One region of the Allobosea sp. F3-2 genome, then DNA from elsewhere that is predicted to be linked to it. Evidence: riboswitches for the same ligand, from Rfam matches in the RefSeq annotation. Region 1 holds a riboswitch; the other holds the start of a gene.
The links. A riboswitch is a leader RNA that binds a small molecule or an ion and turns the genes downstream of it on or off. The one in region 1 is predicted to bind glycine.

Region 1 (7,804 bases):
TTTCTTCACGCGAACCGGTGTCCACTTCGCTCGAAAATGCTCTAAGCGCGGATCAAACTGTCTGTATCAAGCAGCACGGAGCCGGCTCAGGAAAGCCAGTGCGGCAACCGGGCTGGCGCGACGCCGGAAAGAGCCGCTTCGATGCAGTCCTCGAATGTCCCGAGCCTGACGCTGCAGCTGGAGAGCCCCGGACCGTAATGTGCATATTTTCCGGAGTTGGTGAGGACCACCTTCGCCCTCTCCGGAAAGACCGGGCGCGTCATCGAGCACCAGCAGAGATCGGGAACGACCTCGACGCCGCTCCCTCGAAGCCTTGCCAGCATTCCCTCGGCTTCCGCTGCGGCCAGGACTTCCCGCCCCGTCGTGATGATGACGGAGAGATTGCCTGCAAGGCGATGTCCGTCGAGCCGCTCCGCGACGGCCCTGCACTCGTCCAGCGAGGCGTGAGGGCTGCCGATCGCGACGAGATCGATGCCCGCCGGTCCGTCATTCAGGTGGCGCCAGCCGGCTGCAAGAGCCTCGCGCGTGACGACGACTTCGTCTTCGGGGCTGCCGCCGAGGCTGTCCGCTTCCGGCGTGATGCCCTCGATATGCAGCATGGCCGCCGCCGAGGTCGTGCCGAATGCGGCGCAGAGCGCCTTGAGATCGTCCCGTGTCAGCCGCGCCTGCGCGAGCCCCTTGATCAACGGGATACGATCCGGCGAGGAAAGGCCCGCGAGATAGCCGATCAACGGCCAGGCCGAGCTGTCCGCTCCTTCCGGCAACTCCACACGAACCGCACGACGCGCGCGCCGGCCTTCGTCGAGGAACGCCCCGGCAAGTGGGGCGCGGCCGGTGACTGCGATGCAGAAATCCAGGAAGTCGGGGTGTTTCGCCGTCCGGGCTCCCAATACCGAATTGGCGAAGATCACGGCATTCGATTCAGACCAGCCGATCGCTTCCCCGAATCCAGGCGGCTCCGGCAGGGAATAGGGAGCGCAGGTGAAGCTCGGCCGGCAGCCCATGCGGACATAGGCGTCGGCCAGGCGTGCGGCAGGCTCGCCAAACGCCGGCGCCACGCCCTGGCGGCGCCAGTTGGCGTGATCCACCGAGATCGCGTTCATCGTCGTCGGGACGCGAACGGCGGCGCCCAACGCCTCCATCTTCTCGGCGAAGATCAGATTGGCCGGACCGGCATAGATGCAGCCATCGACATGCGCCCGCGTGACGTCGACAAGCCCGGCGGCGCCCTGCTGGCGGGCCATGGCGCAGACGATCCGCATGGCCTGCTGCGCTGCGATCCCCTCATCCCCAGCGAGCAAGCGGCGATCGCTGGCGGAAAGCTGCAGGTCGCCATGTGCAGCCGCAGAAAGCGGGATATGCACCCGCCCACCATCAGCCGAGACAGCGTCTGGCGCGATCTTCGCCTCGGCTGCGGAAGAGAGAGCAGTGAACGCCGCTTCCGGCAGGCGAATGACCGGAATGCGGCGTCCGAACATTTCCGCGGCGACGATGGCGCCGAGCGTCAGCGTATCCTCGGGGCCAGCGAAGATCAGCGCGGCGGGACTACGCCCCGAGAGCGCGAGCTCCAGCAGCACTCCTGAGCCCGAGCAGGAGCCGCGGCTGCTCGGCATCAGCACGACCGCGCCGGCGAGCGAGGTGCCGTGCGAGGGATGGTGCACGTCGATCACCGTTCCCGTAGCCGGATCGACGCCGCCCCAGAAACTCAGCGGCTCCTTCATCACGACGATCGGCCCTGAGGCCAGGCCGGGAAGGAGGGAGATTCCAACGTCGTGCTGCAAGGATGCGTCCATATCGCTGATCATTGAATGCCGCAGAAGTGTCGGGAGGCGCGGAGAAGCTCCTCCCCAGGGTGAACCCATCTCATCTGATCGGAGGCGCATATTGAAGCCCACCCTTCGTCCAGAGGTTGTTGGGCCCGCGCGAGAGCTTCAGCAGACTGCCGCTGCCGAGGTGGCGCTCGAACGACTCGCCATAGTTGCCCACCGCCCTGACGATACGCACGACCCAGTCCTTCGAAAGTCCGAGGCCTTCCCCGAAGTTGCCTTCGCTTCCGAGCAGCCTGCGGATATCCGGCACCTTGGAATCGATCATCCGGTCGACGTTTTCCTTCGTGACACCGAACTCTTCAGCGTTGAGCAGGGCGAACTGAGTCCAGCGGACGATGCGGAACCATTGATCGTCTCCGGCGCGGACGAAGGTGCCCAGCGGCTCCTTCGAAATGAGCTGAGACAGGATCACATGTTCTTCCGGAGCGCGAAACTTCAACAAGGGCGCAGCCGGTCCCTTCCGCCTTCGGCATCCGCTTCCGCCTCTGCGACGAACGATCTCTTGGAGCACACTTGGATGGCAGAACATTCGATCGGATTTCTTGGGGTCGGCACGCTTGCGAAAGCCATGATCCTGGGTCTCCGCAAGCGTTGGCCGGAGCTGGAGATCCAGCTCTCGCCGCGCTCGGAAAAGCTCTCCTCGGAACTGGCGGCTGCGGACCCCAAGATTCACCGGCACGGTCGAATGCGGCTGTCGTTGCGGCGAGCGACGTGATCTTCCTGACGGTGCGCCCTCCGCAATTCGAAGAAGCGGTGCGCGATTTGCGTTTCCGCCCCGATCAACTCGTCCTGTCGTGCCTCGCTGGCATGTCGATCGCCGAGGTCAGGGAGCGCTGCGCGCCCGCCGAGGTGGCGCGGGTCCTGCCAATCCCGGCAATCGAACGCAGCGAAGGACCGATCGTGCTGTGTCCGAGCGTGGCGCGAGCACGCGCGCTGTTCGATGGCCTGGGCGATATCGTAGACGTGGCGGACGAAGCTTCCCTCGCCGCCATCTGGCCGTGCAGCGCGTTCATGTCGCCCTATTTCGCCCTGCAATCGGCGCTGATCGACTGGGTCGTCGAACGCGGCGTGGATCGTTCGGCGGCCGTCACCTATGTGCGCTCGCTTCTTCGGGCCTCGCGACGACAAGCGCGCTGACCGATCTCGAGCGCCTGGACCAGCTGATTCAGGAACATGAGACACCGGGCGGCCTCAACTATCGCGTCCGCCTGCAACTGGAGAGCGCCGGCTGGTTTGCGGCCGTCGGAGACGCCCTCGATATGACCTCGCATCTTCGGGGCGCCCAGCTCACGAATTCAACGGCCTCCTGACGGCCTGCGCCCAACTCCCGTTTTCCAAGCCGAGGTTCCTTCGGGATCGTCGCCCCCGAAGGAAATCTCGGTTTTTGCCTGTGATGGCTGGATCGGCTCCGTCAAGACGATCCGGGCGGGTTTCCCGAGCGCAGGAGCGCCGGCAGCCCGCCCGATCCTCGGCCTCCTCGTTCAGGCAGCGTTCGGCCGCGCGGTCACAAGCGCACCAACAGCGTCGGCCGTCGCTGCCGACAAGGTCCAGCCGAGATGTCCGTGCCCGGTGTTGTAGAACACCCGCGGATCGCGACCCCGCATGACCCGCGGCAGCATGTCGGGCATCATCGGCCGCAGACCGGCCCAGGGAACGGCCTGCCGCGTGCTCATGCCGGGAAAGTGCTTGCGACACCACTGGACGAGGGGCTCGATTCGGGCCGCCCGGATATCCTTGTTGTAGCCGTTGAACTCGGCCGTTCCGGCCACACGGAAACGCGTTGACCCCAGCCGGCTGGTGACGATCTTCGCGCTGTCGTCGAGCAGGCTCGTCCAGGGCGCCGCCTCCTGATCGGACGCCTCGGGAAGATGAACCGTGATTGAGTATCCCTTCACGGGATAGACGTTGACGCGGTCGCCGAGCCGCGAGGCGAGCTGGCGGGACATGACGCCGCCGCAGACCACGATGCGGTCAAACCGGTCGACCTGCAGGCCGGCCTGCCCTTCGCCTTCCGTCGGCTGCCAGCTTACCCGGATACCGTCTCCTGCGTCGTGCTGAATCGACCGAACCTCACTCGACAGGCGCATCGTCACGCCCCGCCGCTCGCAGGCGCGCGCGAGCCCGACGGTGAACTTATGAATGTCGCCGGTGAAGTCCGAGGGGGTGTAGAAGCCGCCATAGAACTCGCCCTTCAACGCAGGCTCGATCGCCCGGATCTCCTCCATCGTCACGGCCCGGCGCTCGAGGCCTCCTCTGGCAAGTAGCGTCGAAACCTTCGCTGCGGCCTCGAACTCCGCCTTGCTGTGGTAGAAGTGGAGAATGCCGCGTTCCTCGCAATCGAACGCGATGCCTTCGTCGCGCGCCATCTGCATGAGATGCGCGCGGGCCTCGATCGCGAGCCGCGCGGTCGTCAGCGTGTTCTGCTCGTATTTCGGGATCGAAGCGACGAACTCACCCATCCAGGACAGCTTGTGCCAGGACGGCCTGGGATTGACGAGGAGCGGGGCGCCCGGCGTGAACATCCACTTGATGCCTTTCAGCACCGTGGCCCAGCTGTTCCAGACTTCGGCATTCGAGGCCGAGAGCTGGCCGCCATTGGCAAAGGAGGTTTCCATCGCGGCATAGGGCTGGCGGTCGAAGACCGTGACCTCGCAGCCGCGCCGGGCAAGGTTGTAGGCAGTCGTGATGCCGGTAATGCCCGCTCCGATGACGGCGACGCGTGAAATGTCGGATATGTTCATAGGTGCTCCTGCCCGCGCAATGCGGGTCTCTGGCACCCCCTCTGTCATTGGCCTGAGAGCTTCATCACGCCCAGTCATTGGGCAGCGATTTTCACCATCGGCGCAGGGCTGCTGCCCTGCTTTTCAGAGTTCAATCATCGCAGCGGTACTTTTGCCTGAGAGTTTCCGGGGCGGTTGCTCCGTCGGCGCCGTTCCGACCCTGAGGTCGGAACGATCTCTCCCGCTGGCGGGAATGCTAGAAATCCGGAGCTTAAAGTCAATATCCCTTCAGGGGGCATTCGGGACCAGCGCCGTCTCCTGTCTCGCACCAGACACTCTGGGGAATGCTTCAGTGGAAAAGCCGACAATGGAGGCCCGATCTCCGGAAGATTCAGGAGGCAGTTTTGCTTTGATGTAGCGGCCGTTTTCTCCATAGTCGGATGCGGCTGCATGCGGATTCGAGGCTGTGAAGCGCTGGGGTTATCTGATCACGGCAATATGCCCGATGGCCTCGTGCTGTGCTGCGTGGGCCGCAGAGTCCGCCCAGGACATCGTCGAGCGGAGCATTAGCCGGCTCGGCATACAGGCGGAGATGCCTGGCGCGGTCGCGAAAATGCCGGGCTGGCTTGACTGGTTGAAGTTCAACCTTTCGGCGGACACCCTTCGCATCCTGCTCTGGGGCGCCGTCATTCTCGGTGTCGCCGTCACGATCTGGTCGTTGCGCGACAGCCTGCCTGTGTTCAGCCGGTCCCGCCGGATCACGGCGCGCGAGGCAGAGACTCACGCGCCCGATCCATCGAGCCGGATGGACGAGGCCCGCCTGGAGGCAGACGAACTCGCCGGCCAGGGGCAATATGGCGAGGCCATGCATGTGCTGCTGCTCAAGGGCCTCGCCGAAATCCGGCTGCGCCTCGGCACCAGCTTCGCGGCCTCGCTGACGAGCCGCGAGATCCTGCACCGCGTGTCACTGCCTCAGGCAGGTGGCAGCGCACTCCGCGCCATCGTTCAATCGGTCGAGCAAACCTATTTCGGCGGGCGGCCTGCCGATCGGGAGGCTTATCTCGGATGCCGAGAGGAGTTCGAGGCGCTGAAGCGCTCGCTGGCGGCGAGCCCGGCATGATGGGGAGCGTCACCTTCCAACCGCGGGTCCTGGCTGCGCTCGGCGCGGCGCTCTGCGCCTTGTTCGCCGCCTCGCTGCTGCTGACCGGCGCCGGAGGCCGCAGCCAGACGGGAGCCATCTTCGGAGCCAACAGCTATTCCCGCTCCGCGGTCGGCCATCTCGCCTTCCATGAGCTGCTGCGGGAACTCGGCCACAAGACGGTCGGCGCCGAGCATCAGCCACTCGCCATGCTCGGACAGAACGGTGTGCTCATCCTCGCCGAGCCGGCGGGCAGCCTCGCCGGCGAGGAGGATCGCAACAAGCTTCAGACCGCCGGCAAGATCCTCCTCGTCCTACCGAAATGGAACGTGCGCCGGGACGAGCGCCGAAACGGCTGGATCGAATCGGCCGAAGCCGCCCCGCCTCTGCAGGCGCAGGCCATTCTGAGCGCGGCGGTGAACGGCGGCACCATCACACGGGCCGCCCCGCCGACCACGTATCAGAAGACGATCGCGGCCGCCGACCCGACGATCCGGGGTGAAGTCCAGCTCATCAAGGACTCCAAACTGACCCCGCTGATCGCCACTCCCGAAGGCATCCTGCTCGGCGAGCTGCGACAGGGCAACCGCCGCATCTGGGTCTTGGCCGATCCCGATCCGATCGAGAACCACGGGATCGGAAAGGGCGAGAACGCCGCCTTCGCGCGGGACGTGATCGCGACGCTTCTGGCTGGCCGCAACGGCACGCAGGTCTTCGACGAGACGATCCACGGCTTTCGACGCGCGCCGCCCAATCTCCTGAAGTTCCTCCACGAGTTCCCGCTCAATCTCGCCCTCGTCCAAATTCTGGCTGCGGTCGCTCTGCTGCTCTGGGCCGCGATGGGGCGCTTCGGCGCGCCGCAAGCCATGCCGCGCCGGCTCGAGGCCGGCCGCTATGCGCTGATCGACAATGCCGCCTCCCTGCTCGACCATGCCGGGCACCAGGCCGCGATCCTGCGCCGCTACATCACGATGATGCTCCACGATGCCGGGAAAGCCCTGCGCGCGCCGCAGCGCCTGGACGATCCCGCACTGGTGGCCTGGCTCACTCAGGCGGCGAGCGCCCGCGGCATCGACACGAAGCCGCTCGAAGCGCTGGAACGCATGACAGCGGCCGAATCCCGCAACCTGACCGCGCTGCTGACCGCAGCGCAGGCCCTCTACCGCTGGCGCAAGGATCTGCCGCATGGAATTTCGCGACGTCTCGACGATCACTGAAGGCATCAGGGGCGAGATCCGCAAAGCCGTCGTCGGCCAGGATGAGGTCGTCGAGCTGATGCTCGTCAGCCTGCTCTGCGGCGGGCATGTCCTGCTCGAAGGCGTTCCGGGCACGGCGAAGACGTTGTTGGCGCAATCCTTCGCCGCCGGCCTGTCGCTGCGTTTCGGGCGGATGCAGTTCACGCCCGACATGATGCCCGGCGACCTGATCGGCACCAATCTCTTCGACTTCCGATCGAGCAGCTTCAACCTGACCCGCGGGCCGATCTTCACCGACATCCTGCTCGCCGACGAGATCAACCGCACCCCACCCAAGACGCAGGCCGCCCTGCTCCAGGCCATGAACGAGCGCAACGTCACCATCGACGGCGTCACCCATCCGCTGGGCGAGGCCTTCATGGTGGTCGCGACGCAGAACCCGATCGAGCAGCAGGGCACCTACCCCCTGCCCGAGGCCCAGCTCGACCGCTTCCTGTTCAAGATCGACCTGACCTATCCGAGCCGCGAGGAGGAATACGCCATCGTCGCGCGCCATGGGCACCGCGCCGCGATGCCGAAGCTCGTCGAATTCGGATTGTCGCCGGTCGTTTCCGAAGCCGACCTGCTCGCCGCGCGCGGCCTCGTCGGCGGGATCAATCTCGGCGAGCCGCTGGTCGGCTATATCGTCGATCTCGTCCGCGCGACCCGCAGCCATCCGGCGATCGAGACCGGCGCCTCGCCCCGCGCCGCCACGATGCTGGCCTCGGCCAGCCGGGCCCGCGCCGTGACGCAGGGGCGCGACTTCGTCATTCCCGACGACGTCAAGGGTATCGCCCTGCCCTTGCTGCGACACCGGATCGTCCTCTCGCCCAATGCCGAGATCGACGGGCAGGACAGCGACAAGATCATCGCCGAGCTCAT
Region 2 (7,804 bases), 1.1 Mb from region 1:
GTGAAGGTGGCGTGCTCGGCATGAGCCGCCGCGCCGGCCTGGGTGGGACGTCCCTGACGGTTCAACATCACAGCACCTCCGCGAGCGCCTTGGCGAAGGCCGCCCGGTCATCATCGGTATTTACTTCGGTAGAGGCGACGAGCAGGAGGTCGTCGAGCCCGGCATCCGGCATCAGCCGCGAGACCGGCACGCCTGCCAGGATGCCCTTTTGCGCGAGAGCCTCGACCACCTCGGCCGCGGGCTTCGGCAGCTTCACCGTGAATTCGTTGAAGAAGCTCTCGTTCAGCACCGAGACGCCCGTCACCCCGGCGAGCATGCCGGCGAGCTTCACCGCATTGGCATGGTTCACCTCGGCAAGACGGGTGAAGCCCGCCTGCCCCAGTAGCGTCATGTGGATGGTGAAGGCCAGCACGCAGAGGCCGGAATTGGTGCAGATGTTCGAGGTCGCCTTGTCGCGGCGGATGTGCTGCTCGCGGGTCGAGAGCGTCAGCACGAAGCCGCGCTGCCCCTGCGAATCGACCGTCTCGCCGCAGAGGCGGCCCGGCATCTGGCGGATATATTTCGACTTGGCGGCGAAGAGGCCGACATAGGGGCCGCCGAAGTTCAGCGCATTGCCGATCGACTGGCCCTCGCCGACGACGATGTCGGCATCCTGCGCACCGGGCGGCGTCACGGCGCCGAGCGAGACGACCTCGGTGAAGACCGCGATCAGCAGCGCGCCATGGGCATGGGCCTTCTCGGCGATCGGCTTCAGATCGCGCAGATTGCCGAAGACGTCCGGCGACTGCACGACGACGCAGGAGACGCTGTCGTCGATCTGCGAAAGAATGTCCTCGCTGGCCGAGACATCGGGCTTCAGCACCACGGTCTCGTCATTCGCCATCTCGGAGAGCGTATTCACCACCGCGGTGTAGTGCGGGTGCAAACCACCCGAGAGCACTGCTTTGCGGCGCTTGGTGACGCGATGCGCCATCAGCACGGCCTCAGCCGTACCGGTGGAGCCGTCATACATCGAGGCGTTGGCGACCTCCATGCCGGTCAGCGCCGCGACCTGGGTCTGGAATTCGAAGAGATATTGCAGCGTGCCCTGCGCGATCTCCGGCTGGTAGGGCGTATAGCTGGTCAGGAACTCAGAGCGCTGGATCAGGTGATCCACCGTCGCCGGGACATGGTGCTTGTAGGCGCCGGCACCGACGAAGAACGGCACCGAGCCGGCCGCCATGTTCTTCGCCGACATCCTGCCGAGGATGCGCTCGACCTCGAGCTCGCCCTTGGCGCGGGGCAGATCGACCGGGGCCTTCAGGAGCTTGCCGGCGGGCACATCGCTGAACAGCGCGTCGATGTCGGAGACGCCGATCCGCGCGAGCATGTCCTCGCGGTCGGTATCGGTGAGCGGGAGATAGCGCATGGAATTCATCCTTGGGTCATTCCGGGGCCGAGCGCAGCGAGGAGCCCGGAACCCATGAACACAGTTGTTCGAAGGCCAGCCCGACCGTCGTGCTTCTTTCGGAAGCGTCGTGGTCATGGGTTCCGGGCTCGGGCCTTTCGGCCCACCCCGGAATGACGGTGGCGATCAGAGCGTCTTCACGTAGTTCTGGTACTCGGCCTCGTTCATCAGCCCGTCGAGCTCGGCCGCGTCCTTGATCCTGATCTTGAGGAACCAGCCCTTGCCGGCCGGGTCCTCGTTGACGGTGCCCGGCGCGCCTTCGAGCTCGGCATTGACCTCGACAACCTCACCGGAGACCGGGGCATAGACCTCGGAAGCGGCCTTGACGCTCTCGACCACCGCGGCCTCGCCGCCCTTGCTCAGCGCCTTGCCGACCGACGGCAGCTCGACGAAGACGACGTCGCCGAGCTGCGACTGGGCATAGTCGGAGATGCCGACGGTGCCGACGTCACCCTCGATGCGAATATATTCGTGGTCCTTGCTGTAGCGGGTCTCGGCCATGGTTTCCTCCTGGCGAAAAATCGAAAATCAGATCAGCGCTTGTAGCCGTTGGGGACGAAAGGCATCGGCGCCACGACAGCCGGCAACGGCTTGCCGCGCACGATGAGGTCGAGCCTGGTGCCCGGCGCGGAATGGGCCTTGGCAACATAGCCCATGGCGCAGGGGCCGTTCAGCGTCGGGCCGAAACCGCCCGAGGTAACGGTGCCGATCACCTCGCCCTCCGGCGTCGCGATCTCCGTGCCCTCGCGGGCCGGGGCACGACCTTCCGGCAGCAGGCCGACGCGGATGCGCGACACGCCCTCGGCCAGCTCGCGCTGGATGCGCGCGGCACCGGGGAAGCCGCCCTCCTCGCGGCGGCGCTTCTGGATCGACCAGTTGAGCGCGGCCTCGATCGGGGAGGTCGTGGTGTCGATGTCGTGGCCATAGAGGCAAAGCCCAGCTTCGAGCCTGAGCGAATCGCGGGCACCCAGCCCGATCGGCTTGACCCTGGCGTCGAGCAGCAGCGTGTCCCAGATCTCGCCGATCTTGCTGGCAGCGGCGGATATCTCGTAGCCGTCCTCGCCGGTATAGCCGGAGCGGCTGACATTGGCCTTGATACCTGCGACTTTCATGGTGCGCGAGGTCATGAAGCCCATCTCGGCGGCTTCCGGCGCGATGGCCGCAAGTGCGGCTTCGGCGCCCGGCCCCTGCAGCGCGATCAGGCCGCGATGCTCGGCGCGGATCAGCTTTACGTTAGACGGCAGACGCGCCTCGATATGGACGTAATCGGCGTCCTTGCAGGCGGCGTTGACGACGAGATAGAGCGCGCCGTCCTCGTCGGGATCGGCGGAACGCGTCACCATCAGGTCGTCGAGGATGCCGCCCTCCTCGTTGAGGAGCTGCGAATAGCGCTGCTTGCCGGGGGCGAGATTGACGATATCGGCAGGAATCAGCGCTTCAAGCGCCTTTGCGGTCGTCTCGTGATCGGGGCCGACCAGGAAGGCCTGGCCCATATGCGAGACGTCGAAGAGCCCCGCCTTCTCGCGCGTCCAGTTGTGCTCGGTCAGGATGCCGGCCGGGTACTGCACCGGCATGTCGTAGCCGGCGAAGGGCACCATGCGAGCGCCGAGCGCGACATGGCGGGCGTGCAGCGGCGTCTTCAGCGGCGCAGGCGCGCCGGCGGTGTCGATGGTGGCCTCGGCAGCCATGGCGTGCCCCTCCCAGAGTCGTGCGCAAGCCCCGGACGGTATCGTCCGGAACGCGCCCCCTCTGTCTCGGGACCTGAGAGATTTCCCCGCCAGACCGTGAGGCCGGACGAGTTACACCCGTCGGTGGGCGGGAATCGCTTCCCGCCGCTTTCCAGAGCGCCAAGTCCCCAGCGGTCCTTTTGCCTGAGCGTTTCCGGGGCGGTTGCGCCTTCGGCGCCGGCCCTGACGGATCAGGCCCGGTCTCTCCCGCGGGGATATGCGGCTAGGGCAGAGATACAAGACGCCGCCCTCAAGTCAATCGGCGCCTTGCCTCAATGCACGGCAAATCCTTCTCCCCTTGCGGGAGAAGGTGCCCCGAAGGGGCGGATGAGGGGTCGCGCCGCCCTTTCCGATGAAGGCTGATGGCGGGCGCAACGTGGCAGTCGTCGCGCGCCCCCTCATCCGTCTCGGCTTCGCCGAGCCACCTTCTCCCGCAAGGGGAGAAGGGAGGGCGGCTCACCGCCGGCGTGCGCGGGCCGGGGTGGCAGCGCCGCCCTGACCCAGACCGACGATGATCTCGACATCGCCCTTGCCAGCCGGCACGACGATGCCGTCCTCGACATGCGAGAAGTCGACGCCGCTCTGGCCGGACGGGATCGTGCCGCCGACGCGCGAGCCGCGGCGCGCGACCGTCGCCGTGCCGCGCGTCACCGTCGTGCTCAAGGTCGCGCCGTAGCTGCCCGGGCTGCCGGCCGGGCCGAGAAGCACACGGCCCTCGACGCCGATCTTGAGGCGGAAGCCGCCATTGCCGGTGGGCGTGCACTCGCGCGCGACATTGGTGATCGAGATCTGGTAGCGCAGACCGCTTGAGTCCTGGCCGGCCTGGGCGCGGATCGCGGCGCCGCCATCGGCGACGATGACCTCCGGGCAGATCAGCTCGTTCTGATCGTCGCCCTTCGGCAATTGATCGGGCTCCGGCGCCTTCGCGGACTGGAACATCAGCATGTTGAGCGCCGTGCTGCCGCCGGAGGACGATGAGGAGGAACCGCAGCCGGCAAGACCCAGGCAAAGCAGCGGCAGGGCGAGCCAGCGGCCCGCAATCAAAGTCTGGTCGATCAAGGCAGCGCCTCCACGCCGGGGCCGAAGCCGTTGAGCGAGACGGGCACGCCCACCCCCTCCTCCGGCGTCTGGAATACAATGAATGTCGCGTTCTTGCCGCCCTTGAGCTGACCGAGCAGGTTGTCGTCCATGACGACCTCGGCGACGCAACCGGTGGTCAGGCAGCGCACGAAGCCGGCGCGGCCAATGTCCTTGTCATCGATCTTGAGGCCGAGCCCGGACGGCAACAGCACGCCGAGCGGCGCGACGACGCGCAGCAGCCGGCTTTTCTGATCGGCGGTCTTCAGCACGATGACGAGGAGCGTGAGATTCGGCCGATCCTCGGCCGCGACGTTCTGGACCAGAGCACATTGCTCCGCCTTGGCGCCGGGCGGTACCTCGCAGCGCATCTGCCAGTCGCCATGTGTGGAACGCACCGCGCCCTGCGCGAGAGCGGAGCCGGCGTAGAGGCTCGTCCCCATGAGCGCCAGCGCCAAGGCGCCTGCCGCCCCGATGATCCTCGTCATCCCTGCCATCCTTCGAAACCCGTCCAGAAACCGCAGCAGAAGCGCAGAATTCAGGCAAAACGCCGACCGCGCCAGAGAATCCCGCCGCTCTTCACATAAAATGCGTTGGGACCATGCAGACCCCGCCCTGTCAAGGCGTGCCCGGGGGTGCGGGCGCGGTTCCGTCAAGGCCTCGCGCGATTATGCCGCACTGATGATGAGGAACCGTGTCATTGCCCCACTGGCGCAAGCGTGATCTTTGATTTATCGCAATCCCGAAGAACGAGGCGACCTTCGCGGTTGCCCCTTCGTGCGTGGGGCAAAGCCGGTCGGTTCCCATGCAGGTCGATTGAGGAGCATGTCGGATCGATGCGATTTCTGAGCAGGACCTTTGCAACAGTGGCCGCCACGGCCCTTGCCGTCGCCGCGCTGGCGACCGTCCCGGCCGTCGCCGGCACCGGCATGCCTTCCCCCTGGCAGCTCAATCTGCAGGGCGCCGCGACCCCCGTCGCCGAGTTCATCCACTGGTTCCATGACTGGCTGAACATCATCATCGGCGTGGTCACGCTCTTCGTGCTGGCGCTGCTGATCTACGTGATCTTCCGCTTCAACGAGAAGGCCAACCCGGTCCCCTCCAAGACCACGCACAACGCCCTGCTCGAAGTGTGCTGGACCGTGATCCCGGTCCTGATTCTCGTCGTCATCGCGATTCCCTCCTTCCGCCTGCTCAAGCTGCAGCTCGAAGTGCCGCAGGCTGACCTGACCCTGAAGGTCACCGGCAAGCAGTGGTACTGGTCCTATGAATATGCCCAGGACAACGGCGCATTCGGCTTCGACTCGCTGATGCTGGACGAGAAGCAGCGCGCCGAAGCCATCGCCGGCAAGAAGATCGCCGAGGCCGAGGCCCCGCGCCTGCTCGCCGTCGACAACGAGGCTGTCGTGCCGGTCGGCAAGACCGTCCGCGTCCAGGTCACCGGCGCCGACGTCATCCACAAGTTCACGGTGCCGTCCTTCGGCGTGAAGATCGACGCGATCCCCGGCCGCCTGAACGAAACCTGGTTCAAGGCCGAGCGTGAGGGCATCTATTACGGCCAGTGCTCGTTCATCTGCGGCCAGAACCACGCCTACATGCCGATCGCCTTCCGCGTCGTCAGCCAGGAGCGCTACGCCGCCTGGCTCGCCGAAGCGAAGCAGAAATTCGCCAATGCCGAAGACGCGGGCAGCAAGCTCGCCGCCGCGTCCAAGTAATTCGCCGAGGAGACAACACGATGGCAACAGCGGCTCAGCACGCTCACGGCCATGACGAGGCCCATCACGACCACCCGACCGGGTGGCGCCGGTGGCTTCTGTCGACCAACCACAAGGACATCGGCACGCTCTACCTGATCTTCTCGATCATCGCGGGCCTCGTCGGCGGCTTCCTCTCGATCATGATGCGCATCGAGCTGCAGTACCCCGGCGTGCAGATCTTCGCGAACGGCCAGAGCTACAACGTGTTCGTCACCGGCCACGGCCTGATCATGATCTTCTTCATGGTCATGCCCGCGGTGATCGGCGGCTTCGGCAACTGGTTCGTGCCGCTGATGATCGGCGCGCCGGACATGGCCTTCCCGCGCATGAACAACATCTCGTTCTGGCTCACCGTCGCGGCTTTCGTGCTGATGGTGATCTCGATGTTCGTCGAGGGTGCGCCCGGCGCGCACGGCGTCGGTACGGGCTGGACGGTCTACCCGCCGTTCTCGACCGCCGGCCACCCCGGCCCCTCGGTCGATTTCGGCATCCTGTCGCTGCACCTCGCGGGCGCAGCCTCGATCCTGGGCGCGATCAACTTCATCACCACGATCCTGAACATGCGCGCGCCTGGCATGACCATGCACAAGATGCCGCTGTTCGCCTGGGGCGTGCTGGTCACCGCCTTCCTGCTGCTGCTCTCGCTGCCGGTCCTCGCCGGCGCGATCACCATGCTGCTGACGGACCGCAATTTCGGCACGACCTTCTATGATCCGGCCGGCGGCGGCGATCCGATCCTGTACCAGCACCTGTTCTGGTTCTTCGGTCACCCCGAAGTCTACATCATGATCCTGCCGGCCTTCGGCATCGTCAGCCACATCATCTCGACCTTCTCGAAGAAGCCGATCTTCGGCTATCTCGGCATGGCCTACGCCATGGTCGCGATCGGCGTCGTCGGCTTCATCGTGTGGGCGCACCACATGTACACCGCCGGCCTGTCGCTCAACACGCAGCGCTACTTCGTGTTCGCGACGATGGTCATCGCGGTGCCGACCGGCATCAAGATCTTCTCCTGGATCGCGACGATGTGGGGCGGCTCGATCCGCTTCACCGCGCCGATGGTCTGGGCGGTGGGCTTCATCTTCCTGTTCACCGTCGGCGGCGTGACCGGCGTGGTGCTGGCCAATGCCGGCGTCGACCGCTCGCTGCATGCGACCTACTACGTCGTGGCGCACTTCCACTACGTGCTGTCGCTCGGCGCCGTGTTCGGCATCTTCGCGGGCTTCTACTACTGGTTCCCGAAGATGAGCGGCTACGTGATCCCGGACTGGATCGGCCGGCTGCACTTCTGGGTCGCCTTCATCGGTGCGAACCTGCTGTTCTTCCCGCAGCACTTCCTCGGGCTGGCCGGCATGCCGCGTCACTATGTGGACTATCCGGACGCCTTCGCCGGCTGGCACTACTGGTCGTCGATCGGCTCCTACATCTTCGCCTTCGGCCTGCTGATCTTCTTCTACGGCGTCATCGTCGCCTTCACGAAGAAGCAGCTCGCCGGCGACAATCCGTGGGGCGAAGGCGCGACGACGCTGGAGTGGACCCTGTCCTCGCCGCCGCCCTTCCACCAGTTCGAGACGCTGCCGCGCATCACCGGCTCGGACCACTGAGACAAGAGGCGGCGGGCCTTTCGGGGCCCGCCGCCGCCCCTCCCCCAAGCGCCTTGCGAGGCGTTCCGGAGACGGGCGGCACGCTTCATCGCCGCGAATACCCCTGCGCCTGCTGGCGCCGCTCACAAGAGTACGAAGACGAACCGACTGATGTCTGCTGTGTTCGAAACCCGCACCGACGGCCTGACCGCC

Region 2: linked by a shared signal. The riboswitch ahead of gcvT (glycine cleavage system aminomethyltransferase GcvT) and the one ahead of FQV39_RS07100 (D-amino acid dehydrogenase) in region 1 are both predicted to bind glycine.

Annotation. Positions count from the first base shown of each region.
Region 1 covers NZ_CP042331.1:1,535,060-1,542,863, forward strand. The annotation lists gene lhpI (cis-3-hydroxy-L-proline dehydratase) at 87-1,793, opposite strand; partial or broken gene FQV39_RS07090 (amino acid ABC transporter substrate-binding protein) at 1,864-2,286, opposite strand; gene FQV39_RS33060 (hypothetical protein) at 2,242-2,544, shown strand; gene FQV39_RS33065 (hypothetical protein) at 2,541-2,966, shown strand; gene FQV39_RS07100 (D-amino acid dehydrogenase) at 3,311-4,555, opposite strand; glycine riboswitch at 4,704-4,803, opposite strand; gene FQV39_RS07105 (DUF4129 domain-containing protein) at 5,163-5,669, shown strand; gene FQV39_RS07110 (DUF4350 domain-containing protein) at 5,666-6,904, shown strand; gene FQV39_RS07115 (AAA family ATPase) at 6,873-7,804, shown strand, end outside.
Region 2 covers NZ_CP042331.1:2,653,750-2,661,553, forward strand. The annotation lists gene gcvPB (aminomethyl-transferring glycine dehydrogenase subunit GcvPB) at 1-68, opposite strand, end outside; gene gcvPA (aminomethyl-transferring glycine dehydrogenase subunit GcvPA) at 68-1,408, opposite strand; gene gcvH (glycine cleavage system protein GcvH) at 1,574-1,948, opposite strand; gene gcvT (glycine cleavage system aminomethyltransferase GcvT) at 1,981-3,135, opposite strand; glycine riboswitch at 3,297-3,394, opposite strand; gene FQV39_RS12260 (hypothetical protein) at 3,631-4,233, opposite strand; gene FQV39_RS12265 (invasion associated locus B family protein) at 4,230-4,739, opposite strand; gene coxB (cytochrome c oxidase subunit II) at 5,088-5,966, shown strand; gene ctaD (cytochrome c oxidase subunit I) at 5,987-7,612, shown strand; gene FQV39_RS12280 (heme o synthase) at 7,763-7,804, shown strand, end outside.